Regions from separate parts of the Pseudobacillus sp. 179-B 2D1 NHS genome, predicted to be linked through region 4. Evidence: riboswitches for the same ligand, from Rfam matches in the RefSeq annotation. Region 4 holds a riboswitch; each other region holds the start of a gene.
The links. Region 4 has a riboswitch for cobalamin ahead of ACH0BF_RS11020 (ABC transporter substrate-binding protein). Riboswitches for the same ligand answer to the same signal wherever they lie in the genome.
Positions count from the first base shown of each region.

Region 1: linked by a shared signal. The riboswitch ahead of ACH0BF_RS00495 ((2Fe-2S) ferredoxin domain-containing protein) and the one ahead of ACH0BF_RS11020 (ABC transporter substrate-binding protein) in region 4 are both predicted to bind cobalamin.
Region 2: linked by a shared signal. The riboswitch ahead of ACH0BF_RS02835 (FecCD family ABC transporter permease) and the one ahead of ACH0BF_RS11020 (ABC transporter substrate-binding protein) in region 4 are both predicted to bind cobalamin.
Region 3: linked by a shared signal. The riboswitch ahead of ACH0BF_RS13135 (nitroreductase family protein) and the one ahead of ACH0BF_RS11020 (ABC transporter substrate-binding protein) in region 4 are both predicted to bind cobalamin.

Region 1 covers NZ_JBIQDP010000001.1:71,344-79,004, forward strand. The annotation lists gene ACH0BF_RS00470 (NRDE family protein) at 1-264, shown strand, start outside; gene ACH0BF_RS00475 (biotin transporter BioY) at 325-897, opposite strand; gene ACH0BF_RS00480 (CPBP family intramembrane glutamic endopeptidase) at 1,086-1,784, opposite strand; gene ACH0BF_RS00485 (MerR family transcriptional regulator) at 1,871-2,620, shown strand; gene ACH0BF_RS00490 (GHMP family kinase ATP-binding protein) at 2,633-3,502, shown strand; cobalamin riboswitch at 3,612-3,801, shown strand; gene ACH0BF_RS00495 ((2Fe-2S) ferredoxin domain-containing protein) at 3,957-4,340, shown strand; gene cobJ (precorrin-3B C(17)-methyltransferase) at 4,360-5,946, shown strand; gene ACH0BF_RS00505 (sirohydrochlorin chelatase) at 5,961-6,869, shown strand; gene cobK (precorrin-6A reductase) at 6,866-7,657, shown strand; gene ACH0BF_RS00515 (precorrin-8X methylmutase) at 7,647-7,661, shown strand, end outside.
Region 2 covers NZ_JBIQDP010000002.1:97,566-105,226, reverse strand. The annotation lists gene ACH0BF_RS02860 (M20 peptidase aminoacylase family protein) at 1-670, shown strand, start outside; gene ACH0BF_RS02855 (GNAT family N-acetyltransferase) at 677-1,507, shown strand; gene menC (o-succinylbenzoate synthase) at 1,504-2,613, shown strand; gene ACH0BF_RS02845 (YkvI family membrane protein) at 2,709-3,782, shown strand; gene ACH0BF_RS02840 (superoxide dismutase) at 3,982-4,866, shown strand; cobalamin riboswitch at 4,919-5,111, shown strand; gene ACH0BF_RS02835 (FecCD family ABC transporter permease) at 5,359-6,381, shown strand; gene ACH0BF_RS02830 (ABC transporter ATP-binding protein) at 6,378-7,145, shown strand; gene ACH0BF_RS02825 (ABC transporter substrate-binding protein) at 7,161-7,661, shown strand, end outside.
Region 3 covers NZ_JBIQDP010000012.1:8,325-15,985, forward strand. The annotation lists gene ACH0BF_RS13110 (hypothetical protein) at 1-148, opposite strand, end outside; gene ACH0BF_RS13115 (heavy metal translocating P-type ATPase) at 171-2,588, opposite strand; gene copZ (copper chaperone CopZ) at 2,708-2,914, opposite strand; gene ACH0BF_RS13125 (metal-sensing transcriptional repressor) at 3,411-3,716, opposite strand; gene ACH0BF_RS13130 (class I SAM-dependent methyltransferase) at 4,129-4,983, opposite strand; gene ACH0BF_RS13135 (nitroreductase family protein) at 5,325-5,906, opposite strand; cobalamin riboswitch at 6,106-6,308, opposite strand; gene ACH0BF_RS13140 (DmpA family aminopeptidase) at 6,992-7,661, shown strand, end outside.
Region 4 covers NZ_JBIQDP010000009.1:59,473-67,133, reverse strand. The annotation lists gene ACH0BF_RS11025 (FecCD family ABC transporter permease) at 1-820, opposite strand, end outside; gene ACH0BF_RS11020 (ABC transporter substrate-binding protein) at 783-1,757, opposite strand; cobalamin riboswitch at 1,893-2,034, opposite strand; gene ACH0BF_RS11015 (hypothetical protein) at 2,221-2,394, shown strand; gene bioA (adenosylmethionine--8-amino-7-oxononanoate transaminase) at 2,507-3,826, opposite strand; gene bioD (dethiobiotin synthase) at 3,843-4,574, opposite strand; gene ACH0BF_RS11000 (biotin transporter BioY) at 4,675-5,241, shown strand; gene ACH0BF_RS10995 (MDR family MFS transporter) at 5,325-6,599, shown strand; gene rraA (ribonuclease E activity regulator RraA) at 6,645-7,142, opposite strand; gene ACH0BF_RS10985 (general stress protein) at 7,291-7,661, shown strand, end outside.

The DNA.
Region 1 (7,661 bases), on a different contig from region 4:
CCAGCTTTATCTGTTGATTGTTTGTTTTCCTTTTTGCAGGATGAAGAATTGGCTCCGGATGAAGAACTGCCTCGTACAGGCGTCTCTCTCGATTGGGAAAGAAAGCTTTCGCCTCTTTTTATTAGAAGTGAAGACTATGGGACCCGCTCATCAACGGTTGTCACAATTGACCAGACGAACCATGTTACTTTCACCGAACGGAGCTATCTTCAGGGGAATCTTGTTGGTGAAGAAGCGTTTCAATTTAAAATTGAATCTATATAAAAAGAGCTGTCTTACAGTTAGTCATCAGTGACCAACTTGTCAGACAGCTCTTTTTGGCAATTAAGCCGTATGGTTATAAGCCGATTGCGGCAGCAGGCGGGCTGAAGCTAAGCGTTTACGTGCCTGAATACCGATCCAGGCAGCAAGAAAGGCTTTAATGATTCCCCCAATAATAAATGGGATAAATCCACTAGCAAAGGCTTCCACCCAGCCAAGTTCAGCGAAAATCTTTAACCAGACCGTACCGAAAGCGAGGTTAATCACCATGCCGATAATGTTGGCTAGAAAAGCTTGCAGCACAGTCGGTTTAGTTTTTTCAATATACCAGCCGATAAAGAAGGCCGATAAAACAAAGCTGATAATATATCCGCCCGTTGGACCGAAGATAATGCCCATTCCTCCGGACATACCTGAGAACACAGGAAGGCCGGCTGCCCCGATCAGCATGTATAAAAGAGCTGCCAGTGCTCCGTATCTGGAACCGAGAATGGTGGCTGCCAAACCGACCGCCAGCGTTTGTCCTGTAATAGGAACGAGTGGCAAAGGAATGGTAATTTGAGCAAAAATACCGATGATAGCAGCGAAAAGGGCGGCTGTTAGCATCATTCTTAATCTTTCGTGCTGAGCAGACATAAGAATCCCTCCAAATAAAATTAAACAAGCAATAAATGTTAACCTTATTTTAAATAAAGGCGACTCATTGTGTCAACGGCGTTTTTTTGTTTATTTTTGAACAAATTTCAATTTGTGAAAAATTCAAATGAATTTTTATTAAACAAAAGGCAATAGGAGCATTGAGGCATATGGTCTCCTGCTAGTCACTAAATGACTGTAAGAATGACAGCTAGGGCATTAAAAATCGCATGAATGATCATTCCGGGGATAATTGATTTAGTCTTTTCATAGGTCCAGGAAAAGACGAGGCCGGATATGAAAGTAATCGGCAGAACATTGTATGTTGGAATATGGACGAGCATGAAGATAAAAGAACTGCCTATCATTCCAATAACCAGTCCATATTTGCTTCTTAACCAGCGGTAAAGAAAGCCGCGGTAAAGAATTTCTTCATACACAGGCGAAATGACAGCTGCTGAGATAAAACCAATCGTAAAATTAATAAAATTAAGATGAGATTGCAGGCTGTCAGTTTTTTTATTTCCATAGCCAAGCTCAAATAAATCTCCTGCTATAATTAAAAAAATGCTGGCGATAATTAATACCATTGCCCAGCCGCCGATCGCCCCCCAATAAGTTTTTGGGAAACTGGATAAGCCGACTTCCTTCCAGGTAAGTCGCTGTGGTCTTAAAGCAAGGCAATAAACGGCCAATGTAAAGACAATAGACATGATAAAACCAGTGAGGGTTCCGGCGTATAAATCATTTTGAAATGTGCTTTCCAAGTAATCGTTTAATAGATATTCAATAAAGAAGGGCACGATCACGAACACGAGTAAAAGAAGCTGGAGAGTTTCCTTCCGCTTCCATGGTGAATATTTAAAAAATAAAGGTTTCTCATTCATTCTTATTCTTCCCGTTACATTGTGATATAGTAAGTGTAAAAGGTGACGCTGCGTCACGTGGAAGCACTTTTTTAGGGGTGAGTGAAGTGAGCTATTATTCTACAGGGGAAGTGTCAAAAAAATTAAATCTTTCTGTCCGGACGCTGCGATATTATGATCAAATCGATTTAGTGACTCCTTCATTTAAAGATGAACATGGAAAAAGGTTTTACAATGATGCAGATGTTCTGAAAATAGAGAAGGTGACAATTTTAAAAAGTCTCCAACTGCCGCTTAAAGTTATAAAGAAAGTGTTATCCCAATTAACGATTGAGCAGTTGTTGAGCATACATAAGCAGTCATTGAGGCAAAACATAGCGGAGCTTGAACAAGCGGTGCTTCATACGAATACGCTGTTGAATATCTTAAAGGTGGAAGGGGATTTACAGTGGGAGCACTTAATTCCTTTAGTCAGAAAAGAAAGAAGCGATGAAAAAGAGAAAGGAAATTGGAATAAGTTCTTTGATGAGGAAGAGCAAACCATCCTGCAGGAGCAGCTTCCGAAACTGGAACAGGATGATAAGCTGATCAATAAGTGGATGAACTTATTGAAAAGGATTGACCTTTGTGTAGCTAAAAATATTGGCCCAGAATCAGAAGAGGGAAAGTTGATTGCTTCTGACGTTCTCTTACTGACAGATGAAATGTTTGCCGGAAATCGGGAGCTGGAAGAAAAGTTTTGGCGTGTACGGAAATCAGCAGATAAATCAGGGCTTCTAAATTTATATCCTATTAAAAAAGAGGTGATCTGTTTTTTGGAGGACGCTATTTACTTATTTGAACAAGCACGTGAATGAGGTGGTTATATAGTGAAAAAAGGAGTTGGAAGATCCACCGGTACATTTGGCGAGCTTGCCCAGGGAGAAAAGAATGGTCAGCCGTTCCTATTTACGCTGCCTGTTCCCTTAACAAGCAAAGTATGGTTTGTTCCCACTCACTCTCCTGGTGTACGCAGTGACCATCCTTATAAGAGAAAAGCGATCTACGCTGCAGAGCTTGCATTGAAGAGAGCTGGGATGAGTGTAGGAGGAACATTATACTTTTCGTCACAAATTCCTGTCAGCAAAGGGATGGCAAGCAGCTCTGCGGATATAACTGCTGCCGTGCGCGCTGTCGCTATGAGTGTGGGGATAGACTTTACGGACTCAGCTATTGCAGAAATCGCTGCTGCTGTTGAACCGACAGATGGAGTTATGTATCAGGGCATCAATGCCGTGAACCAGAAAACAGGCGAACTGCTCTATTCTTATCCAAATTTCCCTGAGTTGTTTCTTATCGGTTATGACAGTGGGGGACGATTGAATACACAACAGTACTATAGGATGAAAGGTGAATATTCTGCTGCTGCAAAGCTGCAAATGGCTCAATTATTTGATGAAATGCATGACAGTCTCTTGTCCGGCAGTGTACCTGCCATTTTGTCTGCCGTCACGAAAAGCGCGAAGTTAAATGAGGAGCTGCTGCCTAAGCCTTTTTTCTCGTTGTTCGCTGAGCTGGCTAAAAGATTTGAATTGGGAGTCATTGTAGGTCACAGCGGGACCGTGATAGGCTTGCTGTGTCATAGATATGATCCTTCTTTTTTAGAAAAAATGTCTGCCGTCAAGCAGATCATTAAGCAGAAAACAGGCTGGAAGCCTTTCATTTCCGTTTCTGTACCTGCTTCATCTTCTTCTTCATAGTTCAACAAAAGAAACGTTGTGTAAAATTTCCCTTGTCAAATGAATGAAGAACCTGCTAATCTAATAAAAGAGTTTGAAATTTAGAAAAATCAGGATGACATACATAAAAATTGAATAATAAGAAGAGAGTGCCCGGGAGAGTCATTTCTGGGATAATAGGGAAATCGGTGAAAGTCCGATGCAGCCCCCGCTACTGTAAACGGTGATGAAATTGTCAACAGCCACTGGCGTAATGCCGGGAAGGGACAAGAGTAAGTGGACCCGTAAGCCAGGAGACCTGCTTTCTTCTTCGAACCATCATTCTTCGGAGGGAAGAACAGGATGACTGTATGGAACGGTGTCGGCGCATTCGGCATGATTACTCGTTCCTTGAGTAGCTTATATACGTAGCTCTTAGTCCTTAACTTCTTCTGAAGTTAAGGACTTTTTTATTTTCCAAAAAGGAGTGGGGAATGTGGCGACATGGGATTTAACAGAAATGAACCATCATGTATTCATTTGCAATGGTTCGAGCTGTATGCGAAAAGGCGGAGAAGAGGTCACGCAGACAATCAGGGAAGAAATAAAAAAACGGGAGCTTGATGTTCGGGTGCATACGACAAGAACAAGATGTAACGGCCGCTGTAAAGATGCTTGTGTCGTCATCGTTTACCCGGAAGGCACATGGTACCACGAGGTGGATGAACAGCTCGCAGAGAAAATTGTGGCTTCCCATCTCCAAGAAGGCCGGCCGGTTGAAGAAGCTGTCACGTACACTTATTACGAAAAAGGCATGATTCTTCAAAATGACCGTGTAACCGGTGTGGCCAAAGATAAAGAAAAGCAAACAGCCAAGTAAGCAGAGGAGGGCGAATAGAGTGAAGGGAAAATTATTGGTTGTCGGATTTGGACCGGGTAGCGCAGAGCACATTACAGAACGGGCCAAGGAAGCGCTAAAGGAAAGCGACTGTATTATCGGTTATAAAACATACGTCGATTTGATCGCGGACTTTATTGAGGGAAAAGAAATCATCAGCACCGGGATGTCAGAGGAAGTGAGCCGTGCACAGGCCGCTGTTAAATTAGCGGAAGAAGGAAAAACGGTGGCGGTCATTTCAAGCGGAGATGCCGGTGTCTATGGCATGGCAGGTCTTGTCTATGAAGTACTCGTTGAACAGGGTTGGAAAGAAGCGGACGGCGTGGGAGTAGAGATTGTACCGGGAATTTCGGCGATCAATTCCTGTGCTTCTCTTCTTGGGGCGCCGGTTATGCACGATGCTTGCACAATCAGCTTAAGTGACCATCTAACGCCGTGGGATTTGATTGCCAAGCGGATAGAAGCAGCAGGGACAGCTGATTTTGTCATCGCTTTATACAATCCAAAGAGCGGAAGAAGAACGAGACAAATTGCGGAAGCGCAGCGCATTTTATTAAAGCACCGTTCACCGGATACGCCAGTCGGCCTCGTCAAGAGCGCTTACCGGGAAAGAGAACAAGTGGTGATTACAGACTTGAAGAATATGCTGGATCATGATATCGGCATGCTGACGACCGTAATCATTGGCAATTCAACCACATTCCTTTACGACAACAAAATGATTACACCGAGGGGCTATCAGCGCAAATATACATTAACATCAGAAAAGCAGCCGCTAAAGCCGCACGAACGGTTGAAGCCGAAAAATGAGCCGTGGGCTCTTCATGGAGGGCAAGAGGAGAAAACAGACCTGTACAAGCTTGGAATGAAAGCGCTCCGCCTTTTAGATGGAAAAGACAAACAAGAGACAAGTCAGCCGCTGTTCAAGAGAAAAGTAGAATCCATTTTTGAAGTAGCTGTCAGCCCGGGAGTAGCGAATAAGGTGTTCTCGGCTGAGCAAATGCTCGTTCTTTCAAAAGCAGCCGGAGAAAAAGGGGCTATCGAATATACGCCTCATCACCAAGTAATTTTACGGGTGCCGACAGAAGATCCTCATCAAGTAACAGCTTCCTTAAAAGATGCCGGATTTTTGCTTTCACCTATTGGGGATGTTGCAACGGTGAAAGCCTGTGACTTCTGTGACGGAGAAAAGAAAGATGCAATTCCGTACGCTGAACTGCTTCATGAGAAATTTGACGGCTTAGAAATGCCGAAAGAACTAAAAATTGGATTGAATGGCTGCGGAATGGCCTGCTATGGAGCGGTGAAAGAGGATATCGGCATTGTATTTCGCAAAGGCAAATTTGATTTGTTTCTAGGGGCAAAGACAGTTGGACGTACGGCTCATGCTGGCCAGCCTGTTGCTGAAGGAGTCGAACCAGAGGCGCTCGTTCCGCTGCTGGAGGAGATTATTGCTGAATACAAAGAAAAAGGCCATCCAAATGAGCGATTCTTTAAATATTTTAAACGTGTAAAAAGAATTCAAAACTTTGACTATCGCGACATGGAACCAAAAATAAATCTTGAACCTGCACCATGTGGGGATTAAAGGAGCGGAAAAGTATGAAGGCAATTTTATTTGTCGGCCATGGAAGCCGGGACCCAGAAGGAAATGAACAAATCAGACAATTTATCGATCAGCTTGTCCCGGAGCTCGCAAAGAATGTAATCTATGAAACTTGTTTTTTAGAGTTTGAACGGCCGAACATTGCTAAAGGGATCGATACATGTATTGCAAAAGGAGCAACATCTGTTGCGCTTGTCCCGCTCATGCTGCTGCCAGCGGGCCATTCTAAAATCCATATTCCTCACGAGATCGACGAAGCGAAGGAGAAATACCCTGCCGTCCAATTTACTTACGGCAAACCAATTGGCATTCACTATGAAGCGGTGGATATTTGTAAAAACCGCGTGTTGGAAACGGGTGAATACAAAGAAGGATCAGACGAGCAGACGGCTGTTATCCTGCTTGGACGAGGTGGTAGCGATGCTGATGCGAACAGTGATTTGTTCAAAATTACCCGACTTTTATGGGAAAAGCTGCCTGTTCCCATCATCGAGACGGCCTTTATTGGCGTCACTTCACCAAGCTTGGAGGAAACAGTAGAGAAAACGATCCGTCTTGGCGCCGAAAAAGTGATCATTCTTCCCTACTTTCTGTTTACCGGTGTGTTAATCAAGCGCTTGGAGAGCATGACGGAACAATTTCGCCTCGCCTATCCAGGAGTTTCTTTCTCTCTGGCAGAATACTTTGGCTTTCATCCGAAGTTAAAAACTGTCATTAAAGACCGGGTGGAAGAAGTGCTGAAAGGCGAAGTGTATATGAATTGTGACACATGTCAATACCGTTTTGAGGCGATGGAGCACATTGATCATCACCATCACCATGATCATGATGATCATCACCACGACCATGATCACCACCATGAACATAGCCACGGAGAAGAAAGTGAGGCGGCAACAGTTAAATGATTTTCTTTTTAGCGGGAACAAGCGATGCACGGGAGCTTGCGGTCGCTTTGCAGCAGGATGGCTATCCGCTGATTGCCTCCGTCGTAACAGAGAATGCGGCGAAAGAGCTGAAGCAGGTAAATGTTCCGGCATTTGCCGGACGCATGGATGCAGAAGCAATGCAGGCATTCGTATTGAAGAAAGAGGTATCGGCCGTTGTCGATGCGAGCCATCCATTTGCAGAAGAAGCATCCAAAAATGCGATGGAAGCCGCAGAACAGGCCGCCGTTCCTTATATTCGTTTTGAAAGAAAAGAGCAGAGCTTTACAGAATCGCCGCTCATTACATATGTGTCTACGTACGAGGAAGCGGCAGATAGAGCAGCCAAGACAAAAGGAACGGTTATGCTGACAACGGGAAGTAAGACATTGGCGACTTTTACCGAAAAACTGCTGCCAATGGAGGACATTCGCCTTGTGTGCCGGATGCTTCCGCGAAAAGACAATATGGAGAAATGTGAACAGCTTGGCCTGCCGCAAAAAAACATTGTCGCCATTCAAGGGCCATTCACAAAAGCTTTTGACCAGGCGCTGTATGAACAATATGACGTAAAATGCATGGTCACGAAAGCGAGCGGCCAAAGAGGATCAGTTGATCAGAAAATTGAAGCGGCCAAAGAGCTTGGCATCGAAACAATTGTCATCGAGCGGCCGGCAATTGACTATAAAAACCGTTGTTCGAGCTTCGAAGAAGTACGGGACATGCTTCACAAATTAGAGATTAGAGGGGGAGAACGAATTGGATTTTAAAACA
Region 2 (7,661 bases), on a different contig from region 4:
TCAAGAGTTATCCTTTGGACAGGCTTCTCCGGGAATTCGGCATGGAGCAGCCAAGTTTATTGCTGGGGAAATTATTGGAGAAGATGCTCATGGTGCCAGGCCACATCTCGGAAAGAATGCCATTGAGATCGGTTCCTCGCTCATTCAAGCCATGCAGCAAATCCATATGGATCCGTCTATTCCTTATTCAGTGAAAATGACGAAATTTCAAAGTGGCGGTGAATCGAGTAATATTATTCCAGGAAAAGCGACCTTTTCAATTGATGTTCGCGCACAGACTAACGAAGTGATGGCAGCACTGACAGAGAAAATTGTTCAGGCATGCAAAGGAATAGAAGTTGTTCACGGAGCGTCTATTCATTTAGAAACAAAAGCCGAAACGGCAGCGGCTATCGTTTCAGAAGAAGCCTCTAATATAATGGAGAATGCGATCAGCAGAGTGCTGGGGGAAAAAAATGTCGTCCCGCCTATCGTGACAACTGGAGGAGAGGATTTTCATTTTTACACAGTGAAGCGGCCGGAAGTAAAGGCAGCGATGCTCGGATTAGGCTGTGATTTAAGCCCGGGTCTGCATCATCCTGAAATGACTTTTCAGATAGACGCTCTTTATCCAGGAATTGAGATATTGGCTGAAACAATTATACAAACGTTTGAACGGATGAAAGGGTGAAGAAACGTGCAAGATTACCATATTCGGTTATTTAATGATCGAACAGACTTTGAAAAAATGCAGCAGCTGGAAAGAGACACGTGGAATATGGAGCCGATTCCGATCCATCAAACGCTCACCGCCCATAAAAATGGCGGTTTGTTAGTAGGTGCTTTTCAAGAAGAACGATTAATTGGCTTTAGTTACAGCTTTGCTGGTTTTTCAAATGGCTCTTCTTACTTATGTTCGCATATGCTTGGCATCCATCCTGATTATCAAAAGCAAGGAATTGGTGAAGCGTTGAAAAACGCCCAAAAACAAGAGGCTTCTCGTCTTGGATATGAGCAGGTAACATGGACGTTCGATCCGCTCGAAAGCGTAAACGCTTATTTAAATTTAACGAAGCTTAAAGCTGTTTGTTCCACATATGAAGTGAATTGTTACGGTAAAATGGAGGATGGATTAAATGCCGGTCTTCCAACGGATCGATTGAAGGTGGATTGGTGGATTCAAAGTGATTACGTGAACACCTCCTTTACTTTTACAGAAGAAAAGGCAAAAGTTTTCGCAGAATATGAAAGAACAACAGAAGGATGGCCGAAAATGTCCCTCCATCATCCTGATTATTTAGAAAGAGAAGAGGCATTGCTCGTCCCGATTCCTCGAAAATTTCAAGAGATTAAAAGCCAATCATTTGATTTAGCTTTGGATTGGAGAATGAATACACGGAAAGTTTTTCTACAACTATTCGCTAACGGATATACAGCTGTAAAACTCATTCAACGTCCGCAAGAACTGGTGAACTATTATCTATTCATAAAGAATATTCAATTTGCAGGAAAGGAAGAGGAAAAATGAAATTAACAGAAATTATTTTACGTCATTTACAGATGGAAATGAAATTTCCTTTTACTACTAGCTTCGGAACCATCGAAAACAAAGAATTTATTCTCGTAGAGGTAAAAGATGAAGAGGGAGTATCCGGCTGGGGAGAATCTGTTGCTTTTGTCTCTCCTTCTTATAATGAAGAAACGCTAAAAACAAACTGGCATATGATAGAAGATTTCTTGATTCCTTTATTAAAAGGCAAAGAAATTTCTCATCCCGATGAAATTTCAGAGATATTTGAGCCGATCAGAAAAAATAACATGGCGAAATCGGCCATTGAAGGAGCGGTGTGGGATTTGCACGCTAAACGGGAAGGAATCCCGCTTTATGAGGCTCTAGGAGGAGACAATACAACGATTGATGTGGGGATTAGCATCGGTATTCAAGATACGGTGAATGATCTTTTAGCTATTATTAAAGAGCATGTTGAAGAGGGCTATAAACGAATCAAAGTGAAAATTAAGCCGGGCTGGGATGTTGATGTCATCAGAGAGATCCGTCGCTCTTTCCCAGATATCCAACTTATGGCTGATGCCAATTCAGCTTATCGTCTCGAGGACCTGCCAGAATTGAAGAAGCTAGACGAATTCAATTTAACAATGATTGAACAGCCGCTTGCATCGGATGATATCATTGACCATGCGGTTATTCAAAAAGAATTAAAAACACCGATTTGTCTGGATGAAAGCATTCATTCCTATGAAGATGCCAGAAAAGCTTTGCAGCTCGGCAGCTGTAAAATTATCAATATTAAAATTGGCCGTGTCGGTGGATTGACGGAATCTAAACGGATTCATGATTTATGCAAGGAGAACAATATTCCTGTTTGGTGCGGAGGAATGATTGAAGCGGGTGTAGGACGAGCGCATAATGTGGCATTAACTACCTTAAGTAATTTTACACTCCCGGGTGATACGGCTGCTTCTTCCCGTTATTGGGAGAAGGATATTGTCACACCAGAAGTAACAGTGCACGATGGGGTTATTCAAGTTCCGAACAAGCCAGGAATCGGCTATGATATTGATCTCGAAGCGGTGAAGCAATTTACATTGAAAGAAAAAGCCTATTCACTGTAATTTGGCGAGTATGACATTTAAGAAAACCTGGCATCAACAGGTTTTCTTGTCCACACCTAATGAATTCAGAATATTCAAACGAAAGAGGGAGAAGAATGAAAAAAGCTTTTCAAATTGCAGGCGCATACATCGGAGTCATTGTAGGGGCAGGATTTGCTTCCGGACAGGAAATATTGCAATTTTTTACGAGCTTTGGATGGATTAGCATAGCAGGAACATGTATGGCTACTCTTCTATTTGCTTTTTTAGGCATGCAATTGCTGCAAATCGGCTCTCGTCTTAAAACCGATTCTCATAAAAATGTTATTTATTTAATTTGCGGGAAATGGATAGGGATGTTTGTTGATGCCCTTATCACCTTTTTCTTATTTGGCGTTGCGGCAGTAATGATTGCCGGCAGCGGATCGATTTTCGAACAGCAATTTGGTATCGCTCCTTTGTATGGAAGTCTTATAATGACGGTATTAACTGCTGTCACTCTATGTTTCAATTTTCAAAAAGTTATTTCGGCGATTAGTTTGATGACTCCCTTCCTATTTATCATGATTTTTATCGTTTTTATTTACTCTGTTTTCCGTTATGAAGGGAATGTTTCGGATATTTTTCAAATCAGCCAAACAGAAAATACGGCAGCCTCTCATTGGCTGATAGGAGCCATCTTATATGTATCGTACAACATTGCGGCTGGAGCAGCTATTTTGACATTGATGGGAGGAGCTGAAAAGAATGAGAGAACGGCTGGGCTTGGAGGTATTTTTGGAGGCATTGGCCTTGGCTTATTGATCTTATTAATTAATTTGACAATGCTTTTAGATTTCGGAGCCAGTCAGCAGGCCGCTATGCCGATTGTTCACATTGCCAATGGTATTTCGCCAATCACAGGTTATTTTATGTCATTTGTATTGTTAGCGATGATTTATAATACGTCTGTCGGAATGATATATGCTTTTGCTGCGCGAATCGTACCGGCCCATCGTAAGTCTTTTACTCCGACAGTAGTTATTTCTACATTGGCCGCTTTTCTGGCAAGCTTCGTCGGATTCGTTAAATTAGTAGGCACCTTGTATCCAATTGTTGGCTACCTCGGTTTGATCTTAATTATCGGTGTTATTTTCGCCTGGCTTAGATTTAAGCAACCATTTAAGAATGAAATGAAGATATCAAGCTAATAAGAAAGCTATCCACCAGTTAAGTGAACACCAACTGGTGGGCAGCTTTTTGTTTTGCCAAGGGATTGCATAGCCCCTCTTTCTTTTTTGATAACGGTCCTCTTCATTTGCTTTGTTAGGCAGAGGGAAGAGTATGGAAGAAGAACGCATATAAAAACAATGCATATGTTGAAATTACGAGCTGAAAGGAGGAGGGCAGATGGAGATATACCGCAGTTATTTAAAGGAAGCTAAAAAATGGTGTGAGGCTTTATGTGCTTTGCAGCATGAATTAATTGACCTTAATCAGGTGGAAAAGTGGAAAAACCAGGTAGAGAAGATGGATAATCGTTTATCGAATATGAAAGAAGAAGAGATTCATTTAATCCAAAGTGAGATTTTGGGATTAGATCAGGAGTGGCGCCAGCTTCATGAAGGGCTGTTTGCTGAAGAAAACGAAAAAGAGAAGGAGGAAGAGCGAGAAAGAGCTGAACAGGTTCCTATTGGCCACCACAAACTTCCCCCTCTCCCCTATGCGTACAATGCTTTAGAGCCTTATATTGATGAAGAAACAATGAGGCTTCATCATGACCGGCATCATCAAAGCTATGTAGAAGGTTTGAATAAAGCAGAGCTGGAGCTGCAAAAGGCACGAAAAAATAATGACTTTGAGCTCGTCAAGCATTGGGAGAGAGAGCTTGCTTTCAATGGTGCCGGGCATTATTTACATTCGATCTTTTGGAGAATCATGTGCCCAAACGGAGGGGGAAAGCCTTCAAGTGAATTAAACCGAGAGATTTCCCGGTCGTTTGGCAGCTTCGATGGGTTTAAGAGACACTTCTCCAAAGCCGCCGAGAAAGTAGAGGGAGGGGGATGGGCCATTCTCGTATGGTCGCCGCAAGCTCAGCGATTAGAAATATTGCAAGCTGAAAAACATCAAAACTTAAGCCAATGGGATGTAGTTCCTTTACTTGTACTTGATGTTTGGGAACATGCTTACTACTTGAAATATAAAAATAAGCGTGCGGAGTATATTGATAATTGGTGGAACATTGTTTGTTGGGATGAAGTAGAGGGACGCATGAGAAAAGCGAGGGGGCATTGAAAAGGCATTGCCTATTCATGGAAACTATATTACACTGGTAAGCAATGAAAAACTTTATATAAGAGAACCGGGTGCCTTTGCAACAGACAGCAAAGGGTAACAGGGAATCGGGTGCAAATCCCGAGCGGTCCCGCCACTGTAATCGGAAAGTTCTTTTTTCATTGATGTCACTTGAGAAATCAGGGAAGACGAAAAAAGCGCGCAGATCCGTAAGCCAGGAGACCTACCCAGGTTTGATCCCCTATGATGCCTTCGCGGAAAGGAAAGGTGGCCGAAGACAAAGCAGTCTCTGTTGCTTTTTTGTGCTGTTTTCACACACCCAAGCCTTGTTCTTAGCGATAAGAACAGGGCTTTCTTTCTGTGCTGATAAAAAAGAGAGGAGATGGAACATTGAAGCTAGCGTTTGCAGGATGGATAAGAAAGAAAAGAGGATCATCCTTTGTTTTCTCAGCTGTTTTCCGCGCGAACAAGCAGGGTTATTTGTATTTACTCATGGGACTTGCTGTCTTCCTTTTATTTTCTATTACATGGTCTATTACTCTAGGGCCGGTTAATATGCCAGCTGTTACAGCATGGAAGATCATCCTTTCACATGCACCTTGGGTGGGCAATTACATAGAGGCAGACTGGAATAAGGCTCAGGAACACATAATTTGGAACATTCGGGTGCCGCGTGTATTGCTCGGAACTGTAACAGGAGCGGGTCTTGCAGTAGCAGGAGTTGTCATTCAGGCATTGGTACGAAATTCACTTGCCGATCCTTATATCTTAGGCGTATCTTCAGGTGCTTCAGTAGTAGCAACGCTCGTTATTTTATTTGGCGCTCTGCCTGTCTTTGGACAATATGCCTTAACTACTGGCGCTTTTACCGGTGCCATGATAGCAATGGGAGCCGTGTACATAATCGCCCAGGAAGGCGGAAAGATTCTCACGACACGCCTATTGCTGGCCGGTGTAGCTGTTTCGATGACGCTGTCCGCTGTAACCAATTTTATTGTGACATTAGCACCGAAAGAATCGGGGATTCGAGAAGTCATGTTTTGGATGATGGGTAGCCTTGCTGGAGCCAAGTGGGAACACTTAGCGATTCCGACGCTAATAATTGCTGGCAGTGTCCTCTTTTTATTATCTGCCTCTTCATCGTTGAATGCTTTGTTAATGGGGGAAGAAGCGGCAGGAACACTTGGAGTAAATACAGATGTTTTTCGAAAGATCCTTATTGTTGTTGCTTCTTTAATTACCGGTGCAGTAGTGGCAGTGAGTGGTTCTATTGGCTTTGTAGGATTAATGGTGCCTCATCTAGCCCGGCTATTGCTCGGTTCCGACCATAAGCGTGTGATTCCAGTTAGTGCACTGCTTGGCATGCTCGTTGTGATTTGGTCAGATACAGCAGCCCGCTTGCTGCTTGCGCCAGAGGAGCTGCCGATTGGTGTAGTTACCGCTTTTTGTGGAGGGCCATTTTTTATTTGGCTCTTGCGGCACAGCTCCTATTCGTTTGGGGGAGGCGGCCGATGAAACTACTCGTTGAGAATGTTAGTTATTCAGCAAACGGCAAGTTTATCATTGACGATATTTCACTACAAGCGGCTGATAAACAGTTCATTGGCGTTATTGGTCCTAATGGAAGTGGGAAATCCACTTTATTGAAGAACGCTTCTCGGATTTTAACACCAGATAGCGGAAAGGTATGGCTTAATGACAAAGGGCTGCATGAAATGCCGGCAAAGCAAGCAGCAAAACAACTGGCTGTCGTAAGTCAAGAGGCTGCTGTGCCATTTGATTTTACCGTTGAAGAAATCGTAGCAATGGGCCGTCACCCTTATAAAAAATTTTTTCAACATGAAACAGAAGAGGACCGACAGATTATTCACGAATCTTTAGCTTATGTAGACATGGTCGAGTATGGCCAAAGTAGCTTTCAGCAGTTATCTGGGGGAGAAAAACAGCGGGTGTTTATTGCGAGAGCACTTGCTCAGAAGGCGGGCATGGTTATTCTTGATGAGCCAACCAACCATTTAGACATCAGACATCAGCTGCAACTGCTCGACCTTGTCAAAAAGCTGCCGATTACTGTTTTGGCTGCTCTGCATGATTTAAATCTGGCCGCGTTCTATTGCGACTATATATACGTTATGAACGGGGGACGCATGATTTGTTCTGGAACACCCTCAGCGGTTTTAAGCAAGGACATGCTGAAAGAAGTGTTTGGAGTAGATGGAGAGATCCAGATACATCCGCGGACAAACAAACCGCATATTACATTTTTGGCTCATGTGTGAAAAGGGGGAAACAAAATGATTAAAAAAAATATATGGATTTTAACTGGAGTTATTTGCATAGCTGCACTATGGGTCTTTGCGAGCTTCAATCATGAGAGTTCGAGTTCGGCCAGCAAAACGGCGGAGAAGATAACAGATGAATGGGGAACGGCAGCTGCACCAAAGAGAGCGGTAGCATTGAATCAGCATGCAACTGAAATCATGCTTGCGCTTGGGCTTGAAGACTCTATGGTAGGCACAGCTTATCTGGATGATCGCATTCTTCCCGAATTGGAGGAGGCGTATAGAAAAGTGCCAGTATTGGCGGCACAGTACCCGTCCAAAGAAGTGTTTTTTGCTGCTGAACCTGATTTTGCTTATGCCGGGTGGAAAAGTGCCTTCACAGAAAAGACTCTCGGCACCCCGGAAGAGCTGGAGGCCGCAGGTATTCCTGTTTATGTTCAGCAGTCTTCTAGCAAAACATCCCCGACATTGGAAGATGTATATACCGACATTAAAAATATCGGAAAGATTTTT
Region 3 (7,661 bases), on a different contig from region 4:
GTTGATGATTCATATTTTCTTCCTCCTCTGTATGATTTGTTTGTTCATCCGTTTTAGGATTCATATTTGCATAAACGCTGTAACCTGCGATGACTACCCCAAGATATACGATAGCCGTAACCGCCCAAATCATAACACTTCGCTTCACATATGCCGCCTCCTTTCTATATTTAAGCCTTTAATTTGATTCTTTGCAGTCTTAGGGCATTGAGGACGACCGATACCGAACTAAATGCCATTGCTGCTCCAGCTAGCCACGGAGCTAAGAAGCCTACTGCAGCAATAGGGATGCCGATACAGTTATAGGCAAGCGCCCAGAAAAGATTTTGCTTGATATTTGTGATCGTCTTCTTACTCATAAAAATTGCGTCTGCAATACTATTTAAATCACCCCGAATGAGGGTAATATCTGCCGCTTCCATTGCCACATCGGTACCCGTGCCAATCGCCATCCCGATATCAGCTGTCGCAAGTGCCGGGGCATCATTGATCCCATCGCCTACCATGGCGACTTTTTTGCCAGCTTGCTGAAGCTTTTTCACTTCCGTTGCCTTGCCTTCTGGCAAAACTTCAGCAATGACATGCTTTATTCCGACTTGCTTAGCAATCGCCTGAGCCGTTTGGGTGTTATCCCCTGTAATCATTACAACGTCCAAGCCCATATTGTGCAATCGGGCAATCGCTTCTTTGGGTGTTTCCTTAATGGTATCCGCAACAGCAACAATCCCTGCGTAGCGTCCGTCAATGGCTACTAACATAGCTGTTTTCCCTTGCTTCTCTAAACTCTCCATTTTCGGTAATACTTGTTGTACATAAATGTTATATTTCGCCATCAATCTGCGTGTACCAATGAGTAATTCTTTGCCGTTCACTGTCGATTGAATACCGTAACCGGGAAGGGCTTCAAAGGTCGCCGGTGATCCGAGCTCAATTCCTTTTTCTTTAATTCCCTCCACGATCGCTTCAGCGAGTGGGTGCTCTGAATTTCTCTCAGCCGTACCTACTAGTGTAAGAAATTCCGTTTCATTCACGCCCTCTGCTAAAACAACATCCGTCAAGGAAGGTTTCCCATTTGTAACTGTTCCTGTTTTATCCAGAATAATTGTATCTAAACGATGGGTCGTTTCCAGGTGTTCTCCACCCTTGAATAAAATCCCAAACTCAGCCGCACGGCCTGAACCGGCCATAATAGAAGTTGGTGTAGCCAGACCAAGCGCGCATGGGCAGGCAATAACTAACACTGCGATAAACTTCTCAAGTGCTTCCGCAAACTCTCCAGGACTTACGGCAAAATACCACACTAGGAAGGTAATAATGGCTATTCCTACAACGATCGGCACGAAAATACCCGAAATTACATCAGCTAATCGTTGAATAGGCGCTTTAGAGCCTTGGGCTTCTTCAACAACTTTAATAATTTGGGCTAAAGCTGTGTCTTTCCCTACTTTCGTCGCTTTAATTTTTAAGAAACCATTCTTGTTAATGGTTGATCCGATTACATGGTCTCCAATCGTTTTGTCGATTGGAATGCTTTCTCCGGTCAACATCGATTCATCAAGCGCTGATTGACCTTCGACAATCTCACCATCTACTGGCACCTTTTCGCCAGGCTTCACAAAAACAATATCACCTTGCAAAACGTCTTCTATAGGAATGATCATTTCTTGCCCATCACGGACGACAGTTGCATTTTTTGCCTGTAACCCCATTAGTTTCTTAATGGCCTCAGACGACCGGCCTTTTGCCTTCGCTTCAAACAATTTGCCTAAAATAATTAAGGTAATCAAAACCGCACTCGTTTCATAATAAAGCTCAACCATGTGGTCTTCTGAGCCAATTGACATAATGCTTAAATACAGACTATAGAAATAAGCAGCTGATGTTCCTAAGGCAACCAACACATCCATGTTGGCACTTTTATTTCTTAGAGCTTTAAAGGCACCGACATAAAACTGTCTTCCGATAATGAATTGAACCGGTGTGGCGAGGGCGAATTGTACCCAAGGGTTCATAAACATATCTGGCAGCCAAATAAAAGAGGTGAATTCAAAGTGACTAACCATTGCCCATAATAATGGAAAAGATAAAATAGCCGAGAAAATAAATTTGCCGGTTTGCCGCTCGATTTCCTTTTGTCGATGGTCGGCTTCCTCTCCGGTTTTTTCCTGCTTTTGTTCAAGGGTATAGCCCAGTTTTTTAATGGCCTCCCTCATATCAGAAATAGAGACTTGATCAGCGTTATATTCCACAAGAACCGACTCTAATGCAAAGTTCACCACGGCTTTTTCGACGCCATCTAATTTATTCAGCCGTTTCTCAATTCTATTTGCGCAGGCCGCACAAGTCATTCCAGTAATATCAAATTCTGCTTTATCCGTTACCACGTTATATCCTAAAGATTGGACTTTCTCCTTAAATGTTGCTGTATCTGTTTTATCGGGGTCATATTTAATCTTTGTTTTCTCAAGAGCAAAATTTACATTTGCATCTTCCACGCCATCTATCTTCTTCAACCCTTTTTCAATTCGTGTAGCACAAGCTGCACAAGTCATCCCCTCTATTTTCAGGGTTGCTTCTTTTTGAGTCATATTATCCACTCCTATCTTCCGCATACTCCGCAGGGGTATATTTTTTCTGAAAATAAATCGTGCCATTTTAGCACGATTTATTTTCATTTTTATTTAATGATTATTTTTGCTTGGGCAGGCTACTCAACATCGTATCCTTGATCTTCAATAACCTCGGTAATCTCTTTTAAGCTTACTTCATTCGCATCAAATGCAATATCCACTTTTCCTTCGTTTAGATGAACATTGACAGATTCTACCCCTTTTAACTGACCTACATTTCCTTCAATAGAATTAACACAATGTCCGCAAGACATCCCTTTTACATTAAGTGTGACTTGTTGCATAAGAACCCCTCCTTAAGTGATGATCTAACTTTTTACAATTCTTATATTACCATACCCCTGTAGGGTAGTAAATAGGAAAATAAAATTTGTTTTGCGATAATCAGGCATTCTTTCCTGCTGTTCAGATCAACTTGTCCCAAATGTTTGACTTGATACGCTTAACAAAGCCCCACACTAATAGGGTCTAATGCTGATTCAGTAATAAAAATCGGTACAAACGGATCGCTACAATAATTTTCCCTGAAAATAATTTTCTTATTCGTCTCGCTCTTTTTCTTCTTTTATGTAGTATGTGTAAGTCACTGGATCACTCTTTCTTCTCCTTATGGTTTATTTGTCTTTTATACGAGGAAGCAGTATCCATTCTTTTGATGTAATACCCTCTCCCTGTGTAAAAAAACTACTAAAATGTTCGCTTATTTATCTCTTCGCTATTCCCTCTCCTCGTATACATCTGCCCAAGAAAAAAAACCAACTACTGAAAGCTGGCTTTTTACTATAAAGATTTAGAGAATCGTTTAAATACTTCCATCAATTCTTGAATCGCTTCTTCTTCATCCCCATCTCTTATAGCATCCGCTACACAATGCTGGGTGTGCCTTTCTAATAAATGCAGACCAACCTTATTCATCGCTGCATTAATAGCTGAAATTTGAGTAAGAATATCTACACAATATCGGTCGTTTTCAATCATATTTTGAATGCCGCGCACTTGTCCCTCTATTCTTTTTAACCGGGTAATTAGCTGATCTTTTTCTTTTGTTGATCTATGAGTTGTTTTCGTCTCTTCAGAATGGTTCATATAAGTATCACCAGCTTATCTTTAAAATTTTTCATACTTACAAATGTGTCCATGATACATACCGGAGGTACCCCATGATTGTACCATAAAGATACGAGAAGAAATACGAAAATGCGTCTCCCTTGGAGAATGTATGAAGCAAAGCCTTGCCTATTCACTATTTGCCTTATCATGATTCCCTATGTAAAAAGATCTCCTGCCTATCGTGGCTAGCCGATCATGTATTTATGCCTGTTTAATTATTTTGCCCACACTTTGAAGTGAATAAAACGCTGACTGATCAAAACGTAAACGATTATTACTGATTTACCCAAATTAAGATTTTGGCCAACGAGAAACCAAAATAACCGCTTGATTGAAGCATGGCACATCCGTATGATAAATGGATTTATTTTCCAGGATACACACCCCATCAAATGTTTACCGGCTTCCAATAAAGCAGCGCCGCATGAATGGTATAGGAATATTCATATTGCCCATTTTTCTCTACTACGTATCGGCTTAGCGCTTGCTCAACTTCTTGTTGATTATAGTCTCTTGTTAGAATTTTGCTGACGTTATCACGTATAAGAGCTTCAAACGATTCATATATACTCACGCGCGGGATCTCAATAATTCTACAATTGGCCATAATTCCAAGCTGATACAGAATATTTTGCAAATCAATATAATCCCTGCTTCTAAACTTTATGGAATAACCGTGTTCTCTATGTAAATCTATATAGTGAGGCTTTTCTGGACCGCTTGTCATACCCGCTATAACAAGCCGAGAGGCAGCCTGATTCATTTTAAGTAAAGCTTTATCGATATCGCGGATGCGATAATAACAGTTTATTCCAAACACTACATCACACGTTTGCTTAATGTTGAGCTGTTCCCATTTTTCATGTATAAAGCTTATATTGTTTAATTGCATCTTTTCGGTTTTATGTTTTAAAAAATCGATAATGCTTTGGGAAATATCAACGCATGTAAGCTGTTTGACATGTTCAGACACACAGAATGTATAATTACCCCAGCCGGGCCCAATCTCCAGTACATGATCACTTTCATGGAGCAGCTTCAACAGCTCTTCTCGGATGATGTGTGCATAAGCATTTGTATCGACTGTGCCATTTTGCTGCTTTTTTTCCAAAAAAGCGTTCCAAAAGGCATCTTCCGCTTCATCATTTATCATTCGGTTAGAAAGCGTTCCGTCCCACTCTTTCATATTTTCTTTCCATAAGTCAATGTAGTTACGTCCTAAAGATGTGCTTATACTATTCATCTATCCAATGCTCCTTCTTTTTGTATTTGCTTAGGTTATATAAAAAACAAAGGGTTATAAGCTCCTCAGCTTTTTATTCCGGATAACGTAAATTACTATCAAGGCTTGATCCACATATAAAAACTGTACATTTTCTGAAATGCCCTTTATAAAAAAGCATTTCTAACCATTGAAGAGGATAGAAATGCTTTTTTAAAGTAAAAGAAGACTCTTTCATCGTTCAAACAGATTTAAAAATAGCCTTCTTTTTCGCGTCTTTTATATCCGTCCCTTTATCCGTTAATCAAAGGTTTAACGATCCACATCAAGATCATAAAAAAGCAACCCAATTGAAACCCTTATTATTGACTTGTCCCCATCCAAATTGTTTTGTCTTCGAATGATGTGCGAATGGGCACTTTTACTTTCTTTAATGACTCAGGATCTGGATAGCCAATAAATAAATTACCCACTACCTTTTTATGCTCCGGGGATCCGATAAATCGATAAAGTCGTTCGTCATGTACAAGTCCTACGCCCCGCGTCCGCCATACAAAACCTAGCCCTAACTCATGAGCCGCCAGCCACATCGAATGGATCGCACAACAGACCGCAAACTCGTTGTCTTTTGTGGCGTCTTCATCATCAGGAATAACATCGCTCGTTACAATAATATGTAGTGGCGTATTCTGAACGACCTTTAAAGAGCTTTCAATGAGATTGGGCTTTGTAGGAAATCGCTCTTTTAAGTAATCTTCTGCTAGTTGGTTATACCTGCTCTTGGCTTCCCCTTTTACGACATAAAATGTCCACGGCTCTCTCATTCTATCGTTGGGTGCCCATGTAGCTGCTTCTAATAGCTTAAAGATTTTTTCATCCTCTACTTCGCGCCCATCATAATTACGGATCGCTCTTCGTTGCTGTAGATCTGTTAAAATAGTCATTTTCCATTCCTCTCCTTTAACTAAAAGTATTCCTGGCTATTCATATGAATGTTCTCTTACAGTGACCCAAAAAAGCAGCAATAAAAAAGCATTTAAACCTGTATAGTTTAAATGCTTACAAAAAAAGAGTGCATGCCCTTATATAAAACCCAGCCATTATCTTCTTTCCGTAAACACCTCCCTATATCCCGTAGGTCCATCTGTGCTCTTTAAATAGGCAGGTTTCCTGACTTATCTTCTACACAACCCGCGCCTTCCCACTTTTTCTTTTATAAAAGCAGTGACGTTATGCAGGTTGCTCTGAATTTACAGTGGCGGGAACCGTGTTGGATTTTCACCAAGCTTCCCTTTTAAGCTGTCCATCTTTAATATACGCACAGCACCTATTCAAAAAATATTCACTTTTCTACATATTACCACAAAACGATGCCGGCATGTTCACTAACCCTTTCCAGACATACTTTTCAGTTTACTCTTGTCCAAATGACGCCAACCTCTCCGCTCTCAAGCGTTCATAATTTACATACGGAAGAAGCTACAACTTTACTTTCGATATGGAGCAAGAGATAAGTTACTGAAGAACCTTCTTCAAGTAGGTTCATTGAAAGCATTTTATGAAAGTTTGTCATTACACTGTATGTTTAAACTGACAGTATGGTTGATAGAATGAAAGGCCCCATATTCGTATGATTAAAGGTCCATAGATGTAAGTTTAAACTAACATTACTTTTATATGGCATTTTTCAGTTAGTAGAAACACCTTGATTTAAAAGGGAATTTGAATCATTCATTGCGTGGAATGATTCTTGCTTTAACTCATTTAAGAGAAAAGATTGATAGCTGGCGATCATTGCCTTGTCATCTTAAATGTATGAAGGCCGCACTATATGGCACTAAAAATTTTAGTTAATACTGTCTGAAAGGAGGGTTTAATGAATTGCCGTCATTTTTCTTTTCCTTTGTTTTGTGCATTAGCAATACTTTTTGTGAATGTTTTAAAGTCTCCCTCCCCTAACTTAAAGGTGTAGAGGAGCACAAAAACTTTTTATACATGCCAAATAATCTGCTAGACAGGAGGAATACATATGTCCGCGAGAAAACGAGCACGTGATATTGGATTAGATTTTCCTGGTGTGCCGGGGCACTTTAATGCGATTACCGATGTTCCAGGTGTTAAGGTCGGCTATACAACGATTATAGAAGGAGAAGGTCCTGTTGTAATTGGGGAGGGCCCGATCCGTACGGGCGTAACGGCTATTTTGCCGCGAGGAACAAAGGAAAAGATGCAGCCTATTTGGGCCGGCACATACAGCTTAAATGGAAATGGCGAAATGACAGGAATGCATTGGGTAAATGACGGCGGCTATTTCTTAAGCCCGATCTGTCTTACGAATACACATTCTGTCGGCATGGCTCATCATGCCACAACCAAATGGATGATTGAGAAGTATAAAGAACAGTTCAGTGAGCATCACCTTTGGGCAATGCCAGTTATTGCAGAAACATATGATGGATTGTTAAACGACATTAATGGCCAGCATATCAAAGAGGAACATGTCCTATCAGCTATCCATTCAGCAAAGTCCGGGGCCATCGCTGAAGGCAATGTTGGTGGAGGAACTGGCATGATTTGTTATGAATTTAAAGGCGGAACGGGTACATCATCCCGCATAGTTGAACTAAATGGCGAACAGCATCATGTGGGAGTGTTAGTTCAAGCAAACTATGGTATCCGCGACTGGCTTACCGTTTTAG
Region 4 (7,661 bases):
TAGTTCCTGAAACAGCTACAGCTGCTCCTGTTAATACCGAGCCGGCAACTAGCACGATCATTTTTTTTCGACGGACATTCACACCTAAATGCTGGGCTTTCTCTTCGCCGAACGACATCGCATTTAATTCAGCCGAGTGGATAATTAACAGTAAAGTGCCCACCAAAAAAAAGGGCAAAATAAGTTGAATATAATCCCAGCCTCTCATTGATACACTCCCAAGCAGCCATCCGATAATTTGCCGCAATTCCTCACCGGTCAAAGCAATCATTAGTGAGATCAACGCACCTAAAAAAGAGCTAAAAATAATCCCTGTTAGAATGATAGTTTCTACTTTAAGTGACCGTTCAATCGCCTGGGCGAACAAAACAACGATGAAAATGGTTATAATCGAAGTCACAATACTAACAACGGGCAGGGTAAATCCGGAAAGCCAAGGGAGCTGCATATTAAAAAACAGCACCATAACAGCGCCTGCGGAAGCACCCGAAGATACACCGAGTGTATAAGGGTCTGCCAGAGGATTACGCAGCAGCCCTTGAAAAGCAGCACCCGCTACCGCTAGAGAGGCTCCTATAAGACCGGCCAACAATACTCTCGGAAATCTGATCTTCCACACGATGTTATCAAAAGAGGAATCGACTCCCTCAAGCGGCGTTCCAAAAAAATGATGGGATAATAAGAAAGCGATATCCCGAAACGGAACTTGGATCGTTCCGATCGAGATACCTGCAAATACAGCCGTAATAAAAAAAGCCAAAACTAACAAGTAAGCCGAGCTTTTATTTCTTAAAAACATCTGGATAGATCGCTTCGGCAAGTTCTTCTACTCCTTCAACAAGACGCGGGCCTGTTCGGTTGACGAGGTCAGCATTCACATCATGGACATCCTTGTTTTTAACGGCAGTCATGTTTTCCCATCCTTTGCGGCTGAGTACCTCTTCAATCGGTTTTTTTGTGTAGTAGCCATGCGTAGTAATGATTACGTCAGGATTCTTCTTGATAATCGCTTCCTCTGTCATTTGCACCCAGCCCTTCTGATCGGCAGCGGCATTTTTCGCATGAATCAGATCAAGCATTTCCTGCATAAATGTATTTTTTCCTGGTGTGAAAATGTCTGGAGCCGGTGATACTTCAATAAATACACTTTTTTCTTCTTCTTTTTTAATAGTTTTCGCTTTTTCCTCGATTTTTGATAGACCGTCTTTCATTTCTTCTACTACGTCTTCTGCTTTTTCAGTTGTTCCTGTCGCCTTGCCGATCATTTCAATTGAGTCGTATACTTGATCAAAATTTTGGGCATCATTAACGACAAGTACATCGATTCCCGCTTCTTCCAGTTGCTTCAATCCCTCTTTTGAGTTGTGGGCACTGGAACCATGTGCCAATACGAGATCCGTATCAAGCCCAATGATTTTTTCAATGTTATACTCCATGCCGCCAACTTTTTCTTTGGCGTTCACCTCTTTCGGGTAATTGTCGTTGTCTGATACCCCGACAATTTCATCACCTAAATCGAGTTTATAAGCAATTTCGGTATTGCTCGGAATAAGAGAAACAATTCGTTTCGGTTTTTCTTCAATAACGACATCTTTTCCTTCCGCATCCTTTATCGTTACCGGAAAGGCTGCTTGTTGACTCTCTTTTGGCTGATCTGCTTTTTCTTCTTTTCCAGTTTCTGCTTTATCCGTTCCGCAGCCGGCAAGCAGGCCAGCAGCCAGTACGAAGGATAATGTGTACTGAGATAATTTGTTCATGACTTTCTCTCCCTTTGCTTCTTAAAAATATCCACAAAAAAACACCTCTACGCGATGGAGAGATGCAGTGAAAAAGGGCCAAACAGGTACATTGAACCAGGAAGCCGCTTTTACACCACCCTATCCGCGTAGGTTATTGGTGCTCTAAACCAGGCAGGTTTTCTGGCTTGTGAAATAAATAAATTTCACTTACAGTGGCGGGACCGCGCTGGATTTCCACCAGCTTGCCCTTTTAAAAAGCTTTTTGTTCAGCTTTACCTGATTAAATATATGTAGTTTTCCGCTTAGCCTCATTATACACAAAAAAAACTTTACTTTCATAAATTTTTAAAACGGTTCGCAGCTTTTCTAAAAATTCGTTTCTATTCTCTGCAGAAAATAAATTTTCTTATCATATAAGACCTTTATGTTTTAGACAGGACAAAAGTGGAATAGGATAAATAAAAAGAAAGGAGCGGCTAAAATGAATCTTGCAACTTTAATCGGGTTAGTTGTCCTACTGCTTTGCATTGCGCTTATTTTAGTTTACTTTCTTCGCCAGGCATTTGACTCCTCTGATACAAGCCGGATAGACGCTCTTCCTGAAGACGACGCGTACTTAAACGATCGCGACTCAACACATGACCGTAACTTATAGCCAAATAAAATGACAACATGACATACGAGCAAACATCTGTTTAAAAACAAGATCGTTTGCCAGCAGAACTATATAAAAACATCCATCCCGATGAACGGGAGGATGTTTTTTATTATTTAGTATGAACCTTCACATTCAGCGTTTCCACAATGGCTTGCTTTATAATTTGAAGCATTTTAGTCAGCTCCTCGTAGCTGGAAGCTAGCGGCGGCATAAAAACGATCGTGTCACCAAGCGGTCTCGTCAGCATCCCCAATTCACGCATTCGCAATGTTGCCCGATAAGCCATTCTCTCTTCAAACGGAAAAGGTTCTTTGGTCTTTTTATCTTTCACTAGTTCAATTCCGCACATTAAACCAAGCTGTCGAATCTCACCGACGTGTGGCAGTTCATTTATTTCAGCCATCAACCTCTCAACATATTCTGCTTTTTTAGCAGCTTGCTCAACAAGCCCTTCTTTTTCGAAAATATCAAGATTGGCCAAAGCTGCTGCACAGCCGAGCTGATTGCCCGTATAAGAATGTCCATGGAAAAAAGTTTTCATTTCGGTATATTCCCCGTAAAATGCCTGGTATACTTCTTCTGTTGTTAATGTAGCTGCAATCGGTAAATATCCACCGGTAATTCCTTTTGCCATTGTCATGATATCTGGCAAAACACCTTCATGTTCCACAGCGAACATTTTTCCCGTGCGCCCAAATCCAGTCGCCACCTCATCCACAATAAAAAGCACATTAAACTTTCGACAAAGCTGTTCAAGCTCCTTTAAGTACCCGACTGGCATGATGTGCATACCACCCGCCCCCTGTACCATCGACTCAACAATTAGTCCGGAGATCTGTTCATGATTCTTTTCAAATAAGTCATGTATTTCTGAGAGTGAATCTTCTTTAGCCGTTTGTTCATTGCCGGAAGGATGCCATTTTGCTGACGGGAAGGGGAGGGCGAATGAATGGAACATTAATGCGCTGTACACGCGGTGATAAATGTCGATTGAGCCCACGCTGATCGCACCGACTGTATCGCCGTGATAACCGTTTGTCAATGTGACAAACTTTGTTTTTTCAGTCCTGCCTTTATTTTGCCAATATTGGTACGCCATCTTTATGGCTATTTCCACTGACTCTGCTCCGCTGTCCGAATAAAATACGCGTGTTAAGTTTTCCGGAGAAATCTGGATAAGTTTCTCAGCCAACTGAATGGATGGCACATTTGCCGCCCCAAGTAAGGTTGAATGGGCAATTCGTCCAAGCTGCTCTTTCACCGCCTCATCAATTTCTGGACGTCGGTGACCGTGTACATTTAGCCATAAGGAAGAATAGCCATCGAAATATTCATTGCCGTGGATGTCTCTTAGCCGGATACCTTCGCCGCTCTCTATAATAAGGGGAGCTTCTTCGTAATCCTTCATTTGTGTAAAAGGAAGCCACATATGCTTTTGACTAATTTCATATAAACGTTTTGTATTCACTGTTAATCCCCTCCATCAGTCTATCAAACTTCCAATCCCTCACAATTTCAGAACGATAACGGCTCTCCCTAAGAGAATAATCAATATCTTTTATAAATGGAATATGTCCAATGATAGGCAGTCCCGACAGTTCATGAATGACCCGGAAGTTATCCCGCTCTATGCTTTTCTCTCCGGGCACTGTACTCGAAAATACGACTCCAGTTATTGGCAACCCTCTCTTTTGGATAGCTTCTATCGTCAGTATCGTATGATTAATCGTTCCAAGTCCTGCCCTGGCGGCAATCACTACCGGTAATCCCGTTTCCTCCATCACATCAACCATACACCTGCCTTTCCTATTCAGTGGCACGTATAATCCGCCTGCCCCTTCAACAAGCAAAAGTGTCGATTTGGACGCACGTCTTCTAATTTCCTCTATAATTACTTGTTCATCAATAATTGCTGCTTCTTCCTCAGCTGCCAAATGAGGAGAGCTTGCTTTTTTGAATAAATATGTATATAACCTTTCTCCTCTCGTTTCTGGAAGCAGATGATACATTTCAGCATCTGGTGCTTTCCACTCACCATCTTTCCATTCAGCTCCACTCTGTATCGGCTTATATGGCCTGGCTGGCACTTTCCTTTCGATTAATCCATGAGCAAGTAATAATGTCGCAATGGTCTTGCCTGCATCTGTATCCGTTCCTGCAATAAAGATTCCGGGCATATCATGTACTCCTCCCTTCGACTTAAGTAAACCTTATTTACAAAAATGTTAACATATGAAAAAATGATAAACAATTATATTTTTAAAGGAGGAAAAATTAATGAAGGCCTATGAGGTTGTAATTTGTGCTCTTTTTGCGGCGCTTATGGCCATCGGTGCGAACGCCTCATCTTTTTTAATAATTGGTGGCGTACCTGTTACCCTGCAATTAATGTTTGCCATTATAGCCGGAGGATTGCTCGGCAGCCGACTTGGCTCTTTATCGATGGCCGTCTATCTGTTTATCGGGCTTGCGGGTGCACCGGTATTCGCTCAGTTTAAAGGAGGTCCTGCAAGCATTTTCAGCCCGACGTTCGGATTTATTCTCTCTTTTATTGTAGTAGCTTACATCGCTGGAAAGCTGCTCATAGACCCACATAAAAAAACAAGTTACCTGTATACCGGTGTAGCTTCTATTCTTTTCAATTACTTAATTGGCACCAACTATATGTACGCTGCGTTCAGGTGGTGGACCGAAGCTCCAGAAGGCTTCAGTTATTCAATGGCCTGGTCATGGATGGCTGTCTATCTTCCATTGGACATCGGGGTGACGGTTCTCTCTCTTTCTGTCCTTCCTAAAATCCGTTCAGCATTAGGCCATCAAAGCGCTCCGGTCGTAAAGGAATAAAGTGCATTTTCCCTCGGTATTATTCATAAAGTTTCTTTTTTTGTGTATAGTTTATGTATTGTCACAATTTAGGAGAGAGAATAATGAAGATAAGGGAATGGGATCATAGCTTAAAAGTTCGTTTGATCGGGGAAAGCATCATGAATATTACCTTTTGGATGTTTTTCCCTTTCCTCGCTATTTACTTTGCGGATGAGTTTGGAAAAGGGAAAGCTGGGCTCCTCCTGATCCTTTCGCAATTATTTTCTGTGATTGCTAATCTGACTGGCGGCTATTGTGCAGACCGGTTCGGCAGAAAGCGAATGATGGTATTATCTTCTTTTGGCCAAGGACTTTCCTTTCTGCTTTTTGCTTTTGCCAATTCGCCGTGGTATGACTCGGCATTTATTGGCTTTTTTGCTTTTTCGATTGCGAGTATATTCGGTTCTCTTTATTGGCCGGCAAGCCAGGCTATGGTAGCCGATGTAGTGGAGGAAAAAGATCGAAGCGATGTATTCGCTGTTTTCTACACTTCTATTAATATCGCTGTTGTCATTGGTCCAATTCTTGGCGGAATTTTCTTTTTCACTTATAGATTTGAATTGATGATCTTTGCGGCATTGACTTGTTTCCTGCTTGCTTTTGTGCTGTTTAAATGGACAGATGAAACAAATCCACGCTCTTCACAATCCATAGAGACAGAAAATAGAAAGTGGTATGATGTGCTTGTTGATCAAGTAAAAGATTACCATGTGATCGTGAGAGACAAAATTTTTATGCTGTTTATTATTGCTGGGGTTTTAAGCGCACAGACCTTCATGCAGCTTGATCTGCTCATCCCTGTCTATACAAAAGAAACGATCGATGTCCAAACGATCTTTTCTTTTGGCGATTGGACTTTATCTATTAACGGCGAAAGAGCGTTTGGGGTTCTTGTCTCAGAAAATGGACTGCTCGTTGCTCTTTTCACTGTCGGCATTTCTAAATGGGTGTCCCGTTTTTATGCAAAAAATGTATTTGCTGTTTCTTCTATTCTATATGCAGTTTCTATGTGGGTATTTGGATTAACTGATTGGTTTTGGGGATTGGTTATAGCCATGGTGATATTTACTCTTGGAGAGCTCTTAATCGTTGGCCTTCAGCAAAGTTTCATTTCAGTCCTGGCCCCTGAACATATGCGGGGACAATATTTTGCAGCGGCTAGCCTGCGCTATACAATCGGCCGAATGATCGCTCCTGCAGCGATCCCATTGACGATTTGGGCCGGCTATTTTTGGACATTCACTATTATTGCCCTTCTTTCTTTAGCAAGCGCGGCTCTCTACTATTATATGTTTATCCTTTACGGTCAACAAAAAGCAGAGTCATCCCCTCGCTAGATAGAAGAGAGCTGCCCACATCTTTTCCAGGGCAGCTCTCTTTTATCATTGGGTTTTTAAAGGTTTTTCGGCAACAACCACCCCATCTTCGTCGGCATACACATAATGACCAGGGACCCATTTTATCTCGCCGAACGTTACGATGAGATTCTCTTCTCCTTCTCCCCGTTTTATACTCTTCAACGGGTTGCTGCCCAAAGCTAATATGCCTATTGTTAATTTTTCCAGCTCAGCTGTATCACGCACACAGCCATTAACAATGACGCCAGCAAGCTTTCTCTCTTGGGCAATTTCCCCTAAACGGTCACCGAGCAGCGCGCATCTTTTTGAACCGCCCCCATCCACTACTAAAACATGCCCCTCTGGAATAGTTTGCAGTGCTCTTTTCACAAGCACATTGTCCTCAAAGACCTTCACAGTAGAAATAGGGCCAGAAAAACGCTTTTTTCCTCCATAAGATTTCAAATCGAGGTAGCAAACACTTAACTCTTTAGCAAAGTCATCACATAAATCAGCTGTTTTTATACCTGTTTCAACCATCATTTTCTCCCCTTCCTTTGTCTTGATAGGTATTCCCTTCGACGCACATCCTCTTCTTTCCTGTTTTCCCTCTTTTTTTTACATGTTTTTATCTATAGGCAGCGGGTATTTATTAAAGTGATGACCCGCATGATCACTAGGAGGATTGAAAATGTCCAACAAAAAAGTCATTGGTTTATGCAGCAGTGAAATTGATGCCATTCGCCGAATTGAAGAATTGAAAGTAGAGGGATATGAGACTGATCAGCTGTACGCTGTCACCAAAGATGCCGACTTTCATTTAATGCTTCAAAACCGATCAGGAGCGACAGTCACTTCTGCCGGGCCATCGATCACCGAGAAAGTGAAAGCCATATTTTCAAAAGAAAAACCTGTAAAAGAGTACCTGCTTGAGTTTGGTTTATCTGAAAAAGACGCGGAGACCTATTACAAAAACGTAGAAGATGATTTGATTTTACTTGTAACTGATGAAGAAGGTGCTGAAGAAACTCTCCATTCTGCTGCTGAAGCGGCTGCGGGATC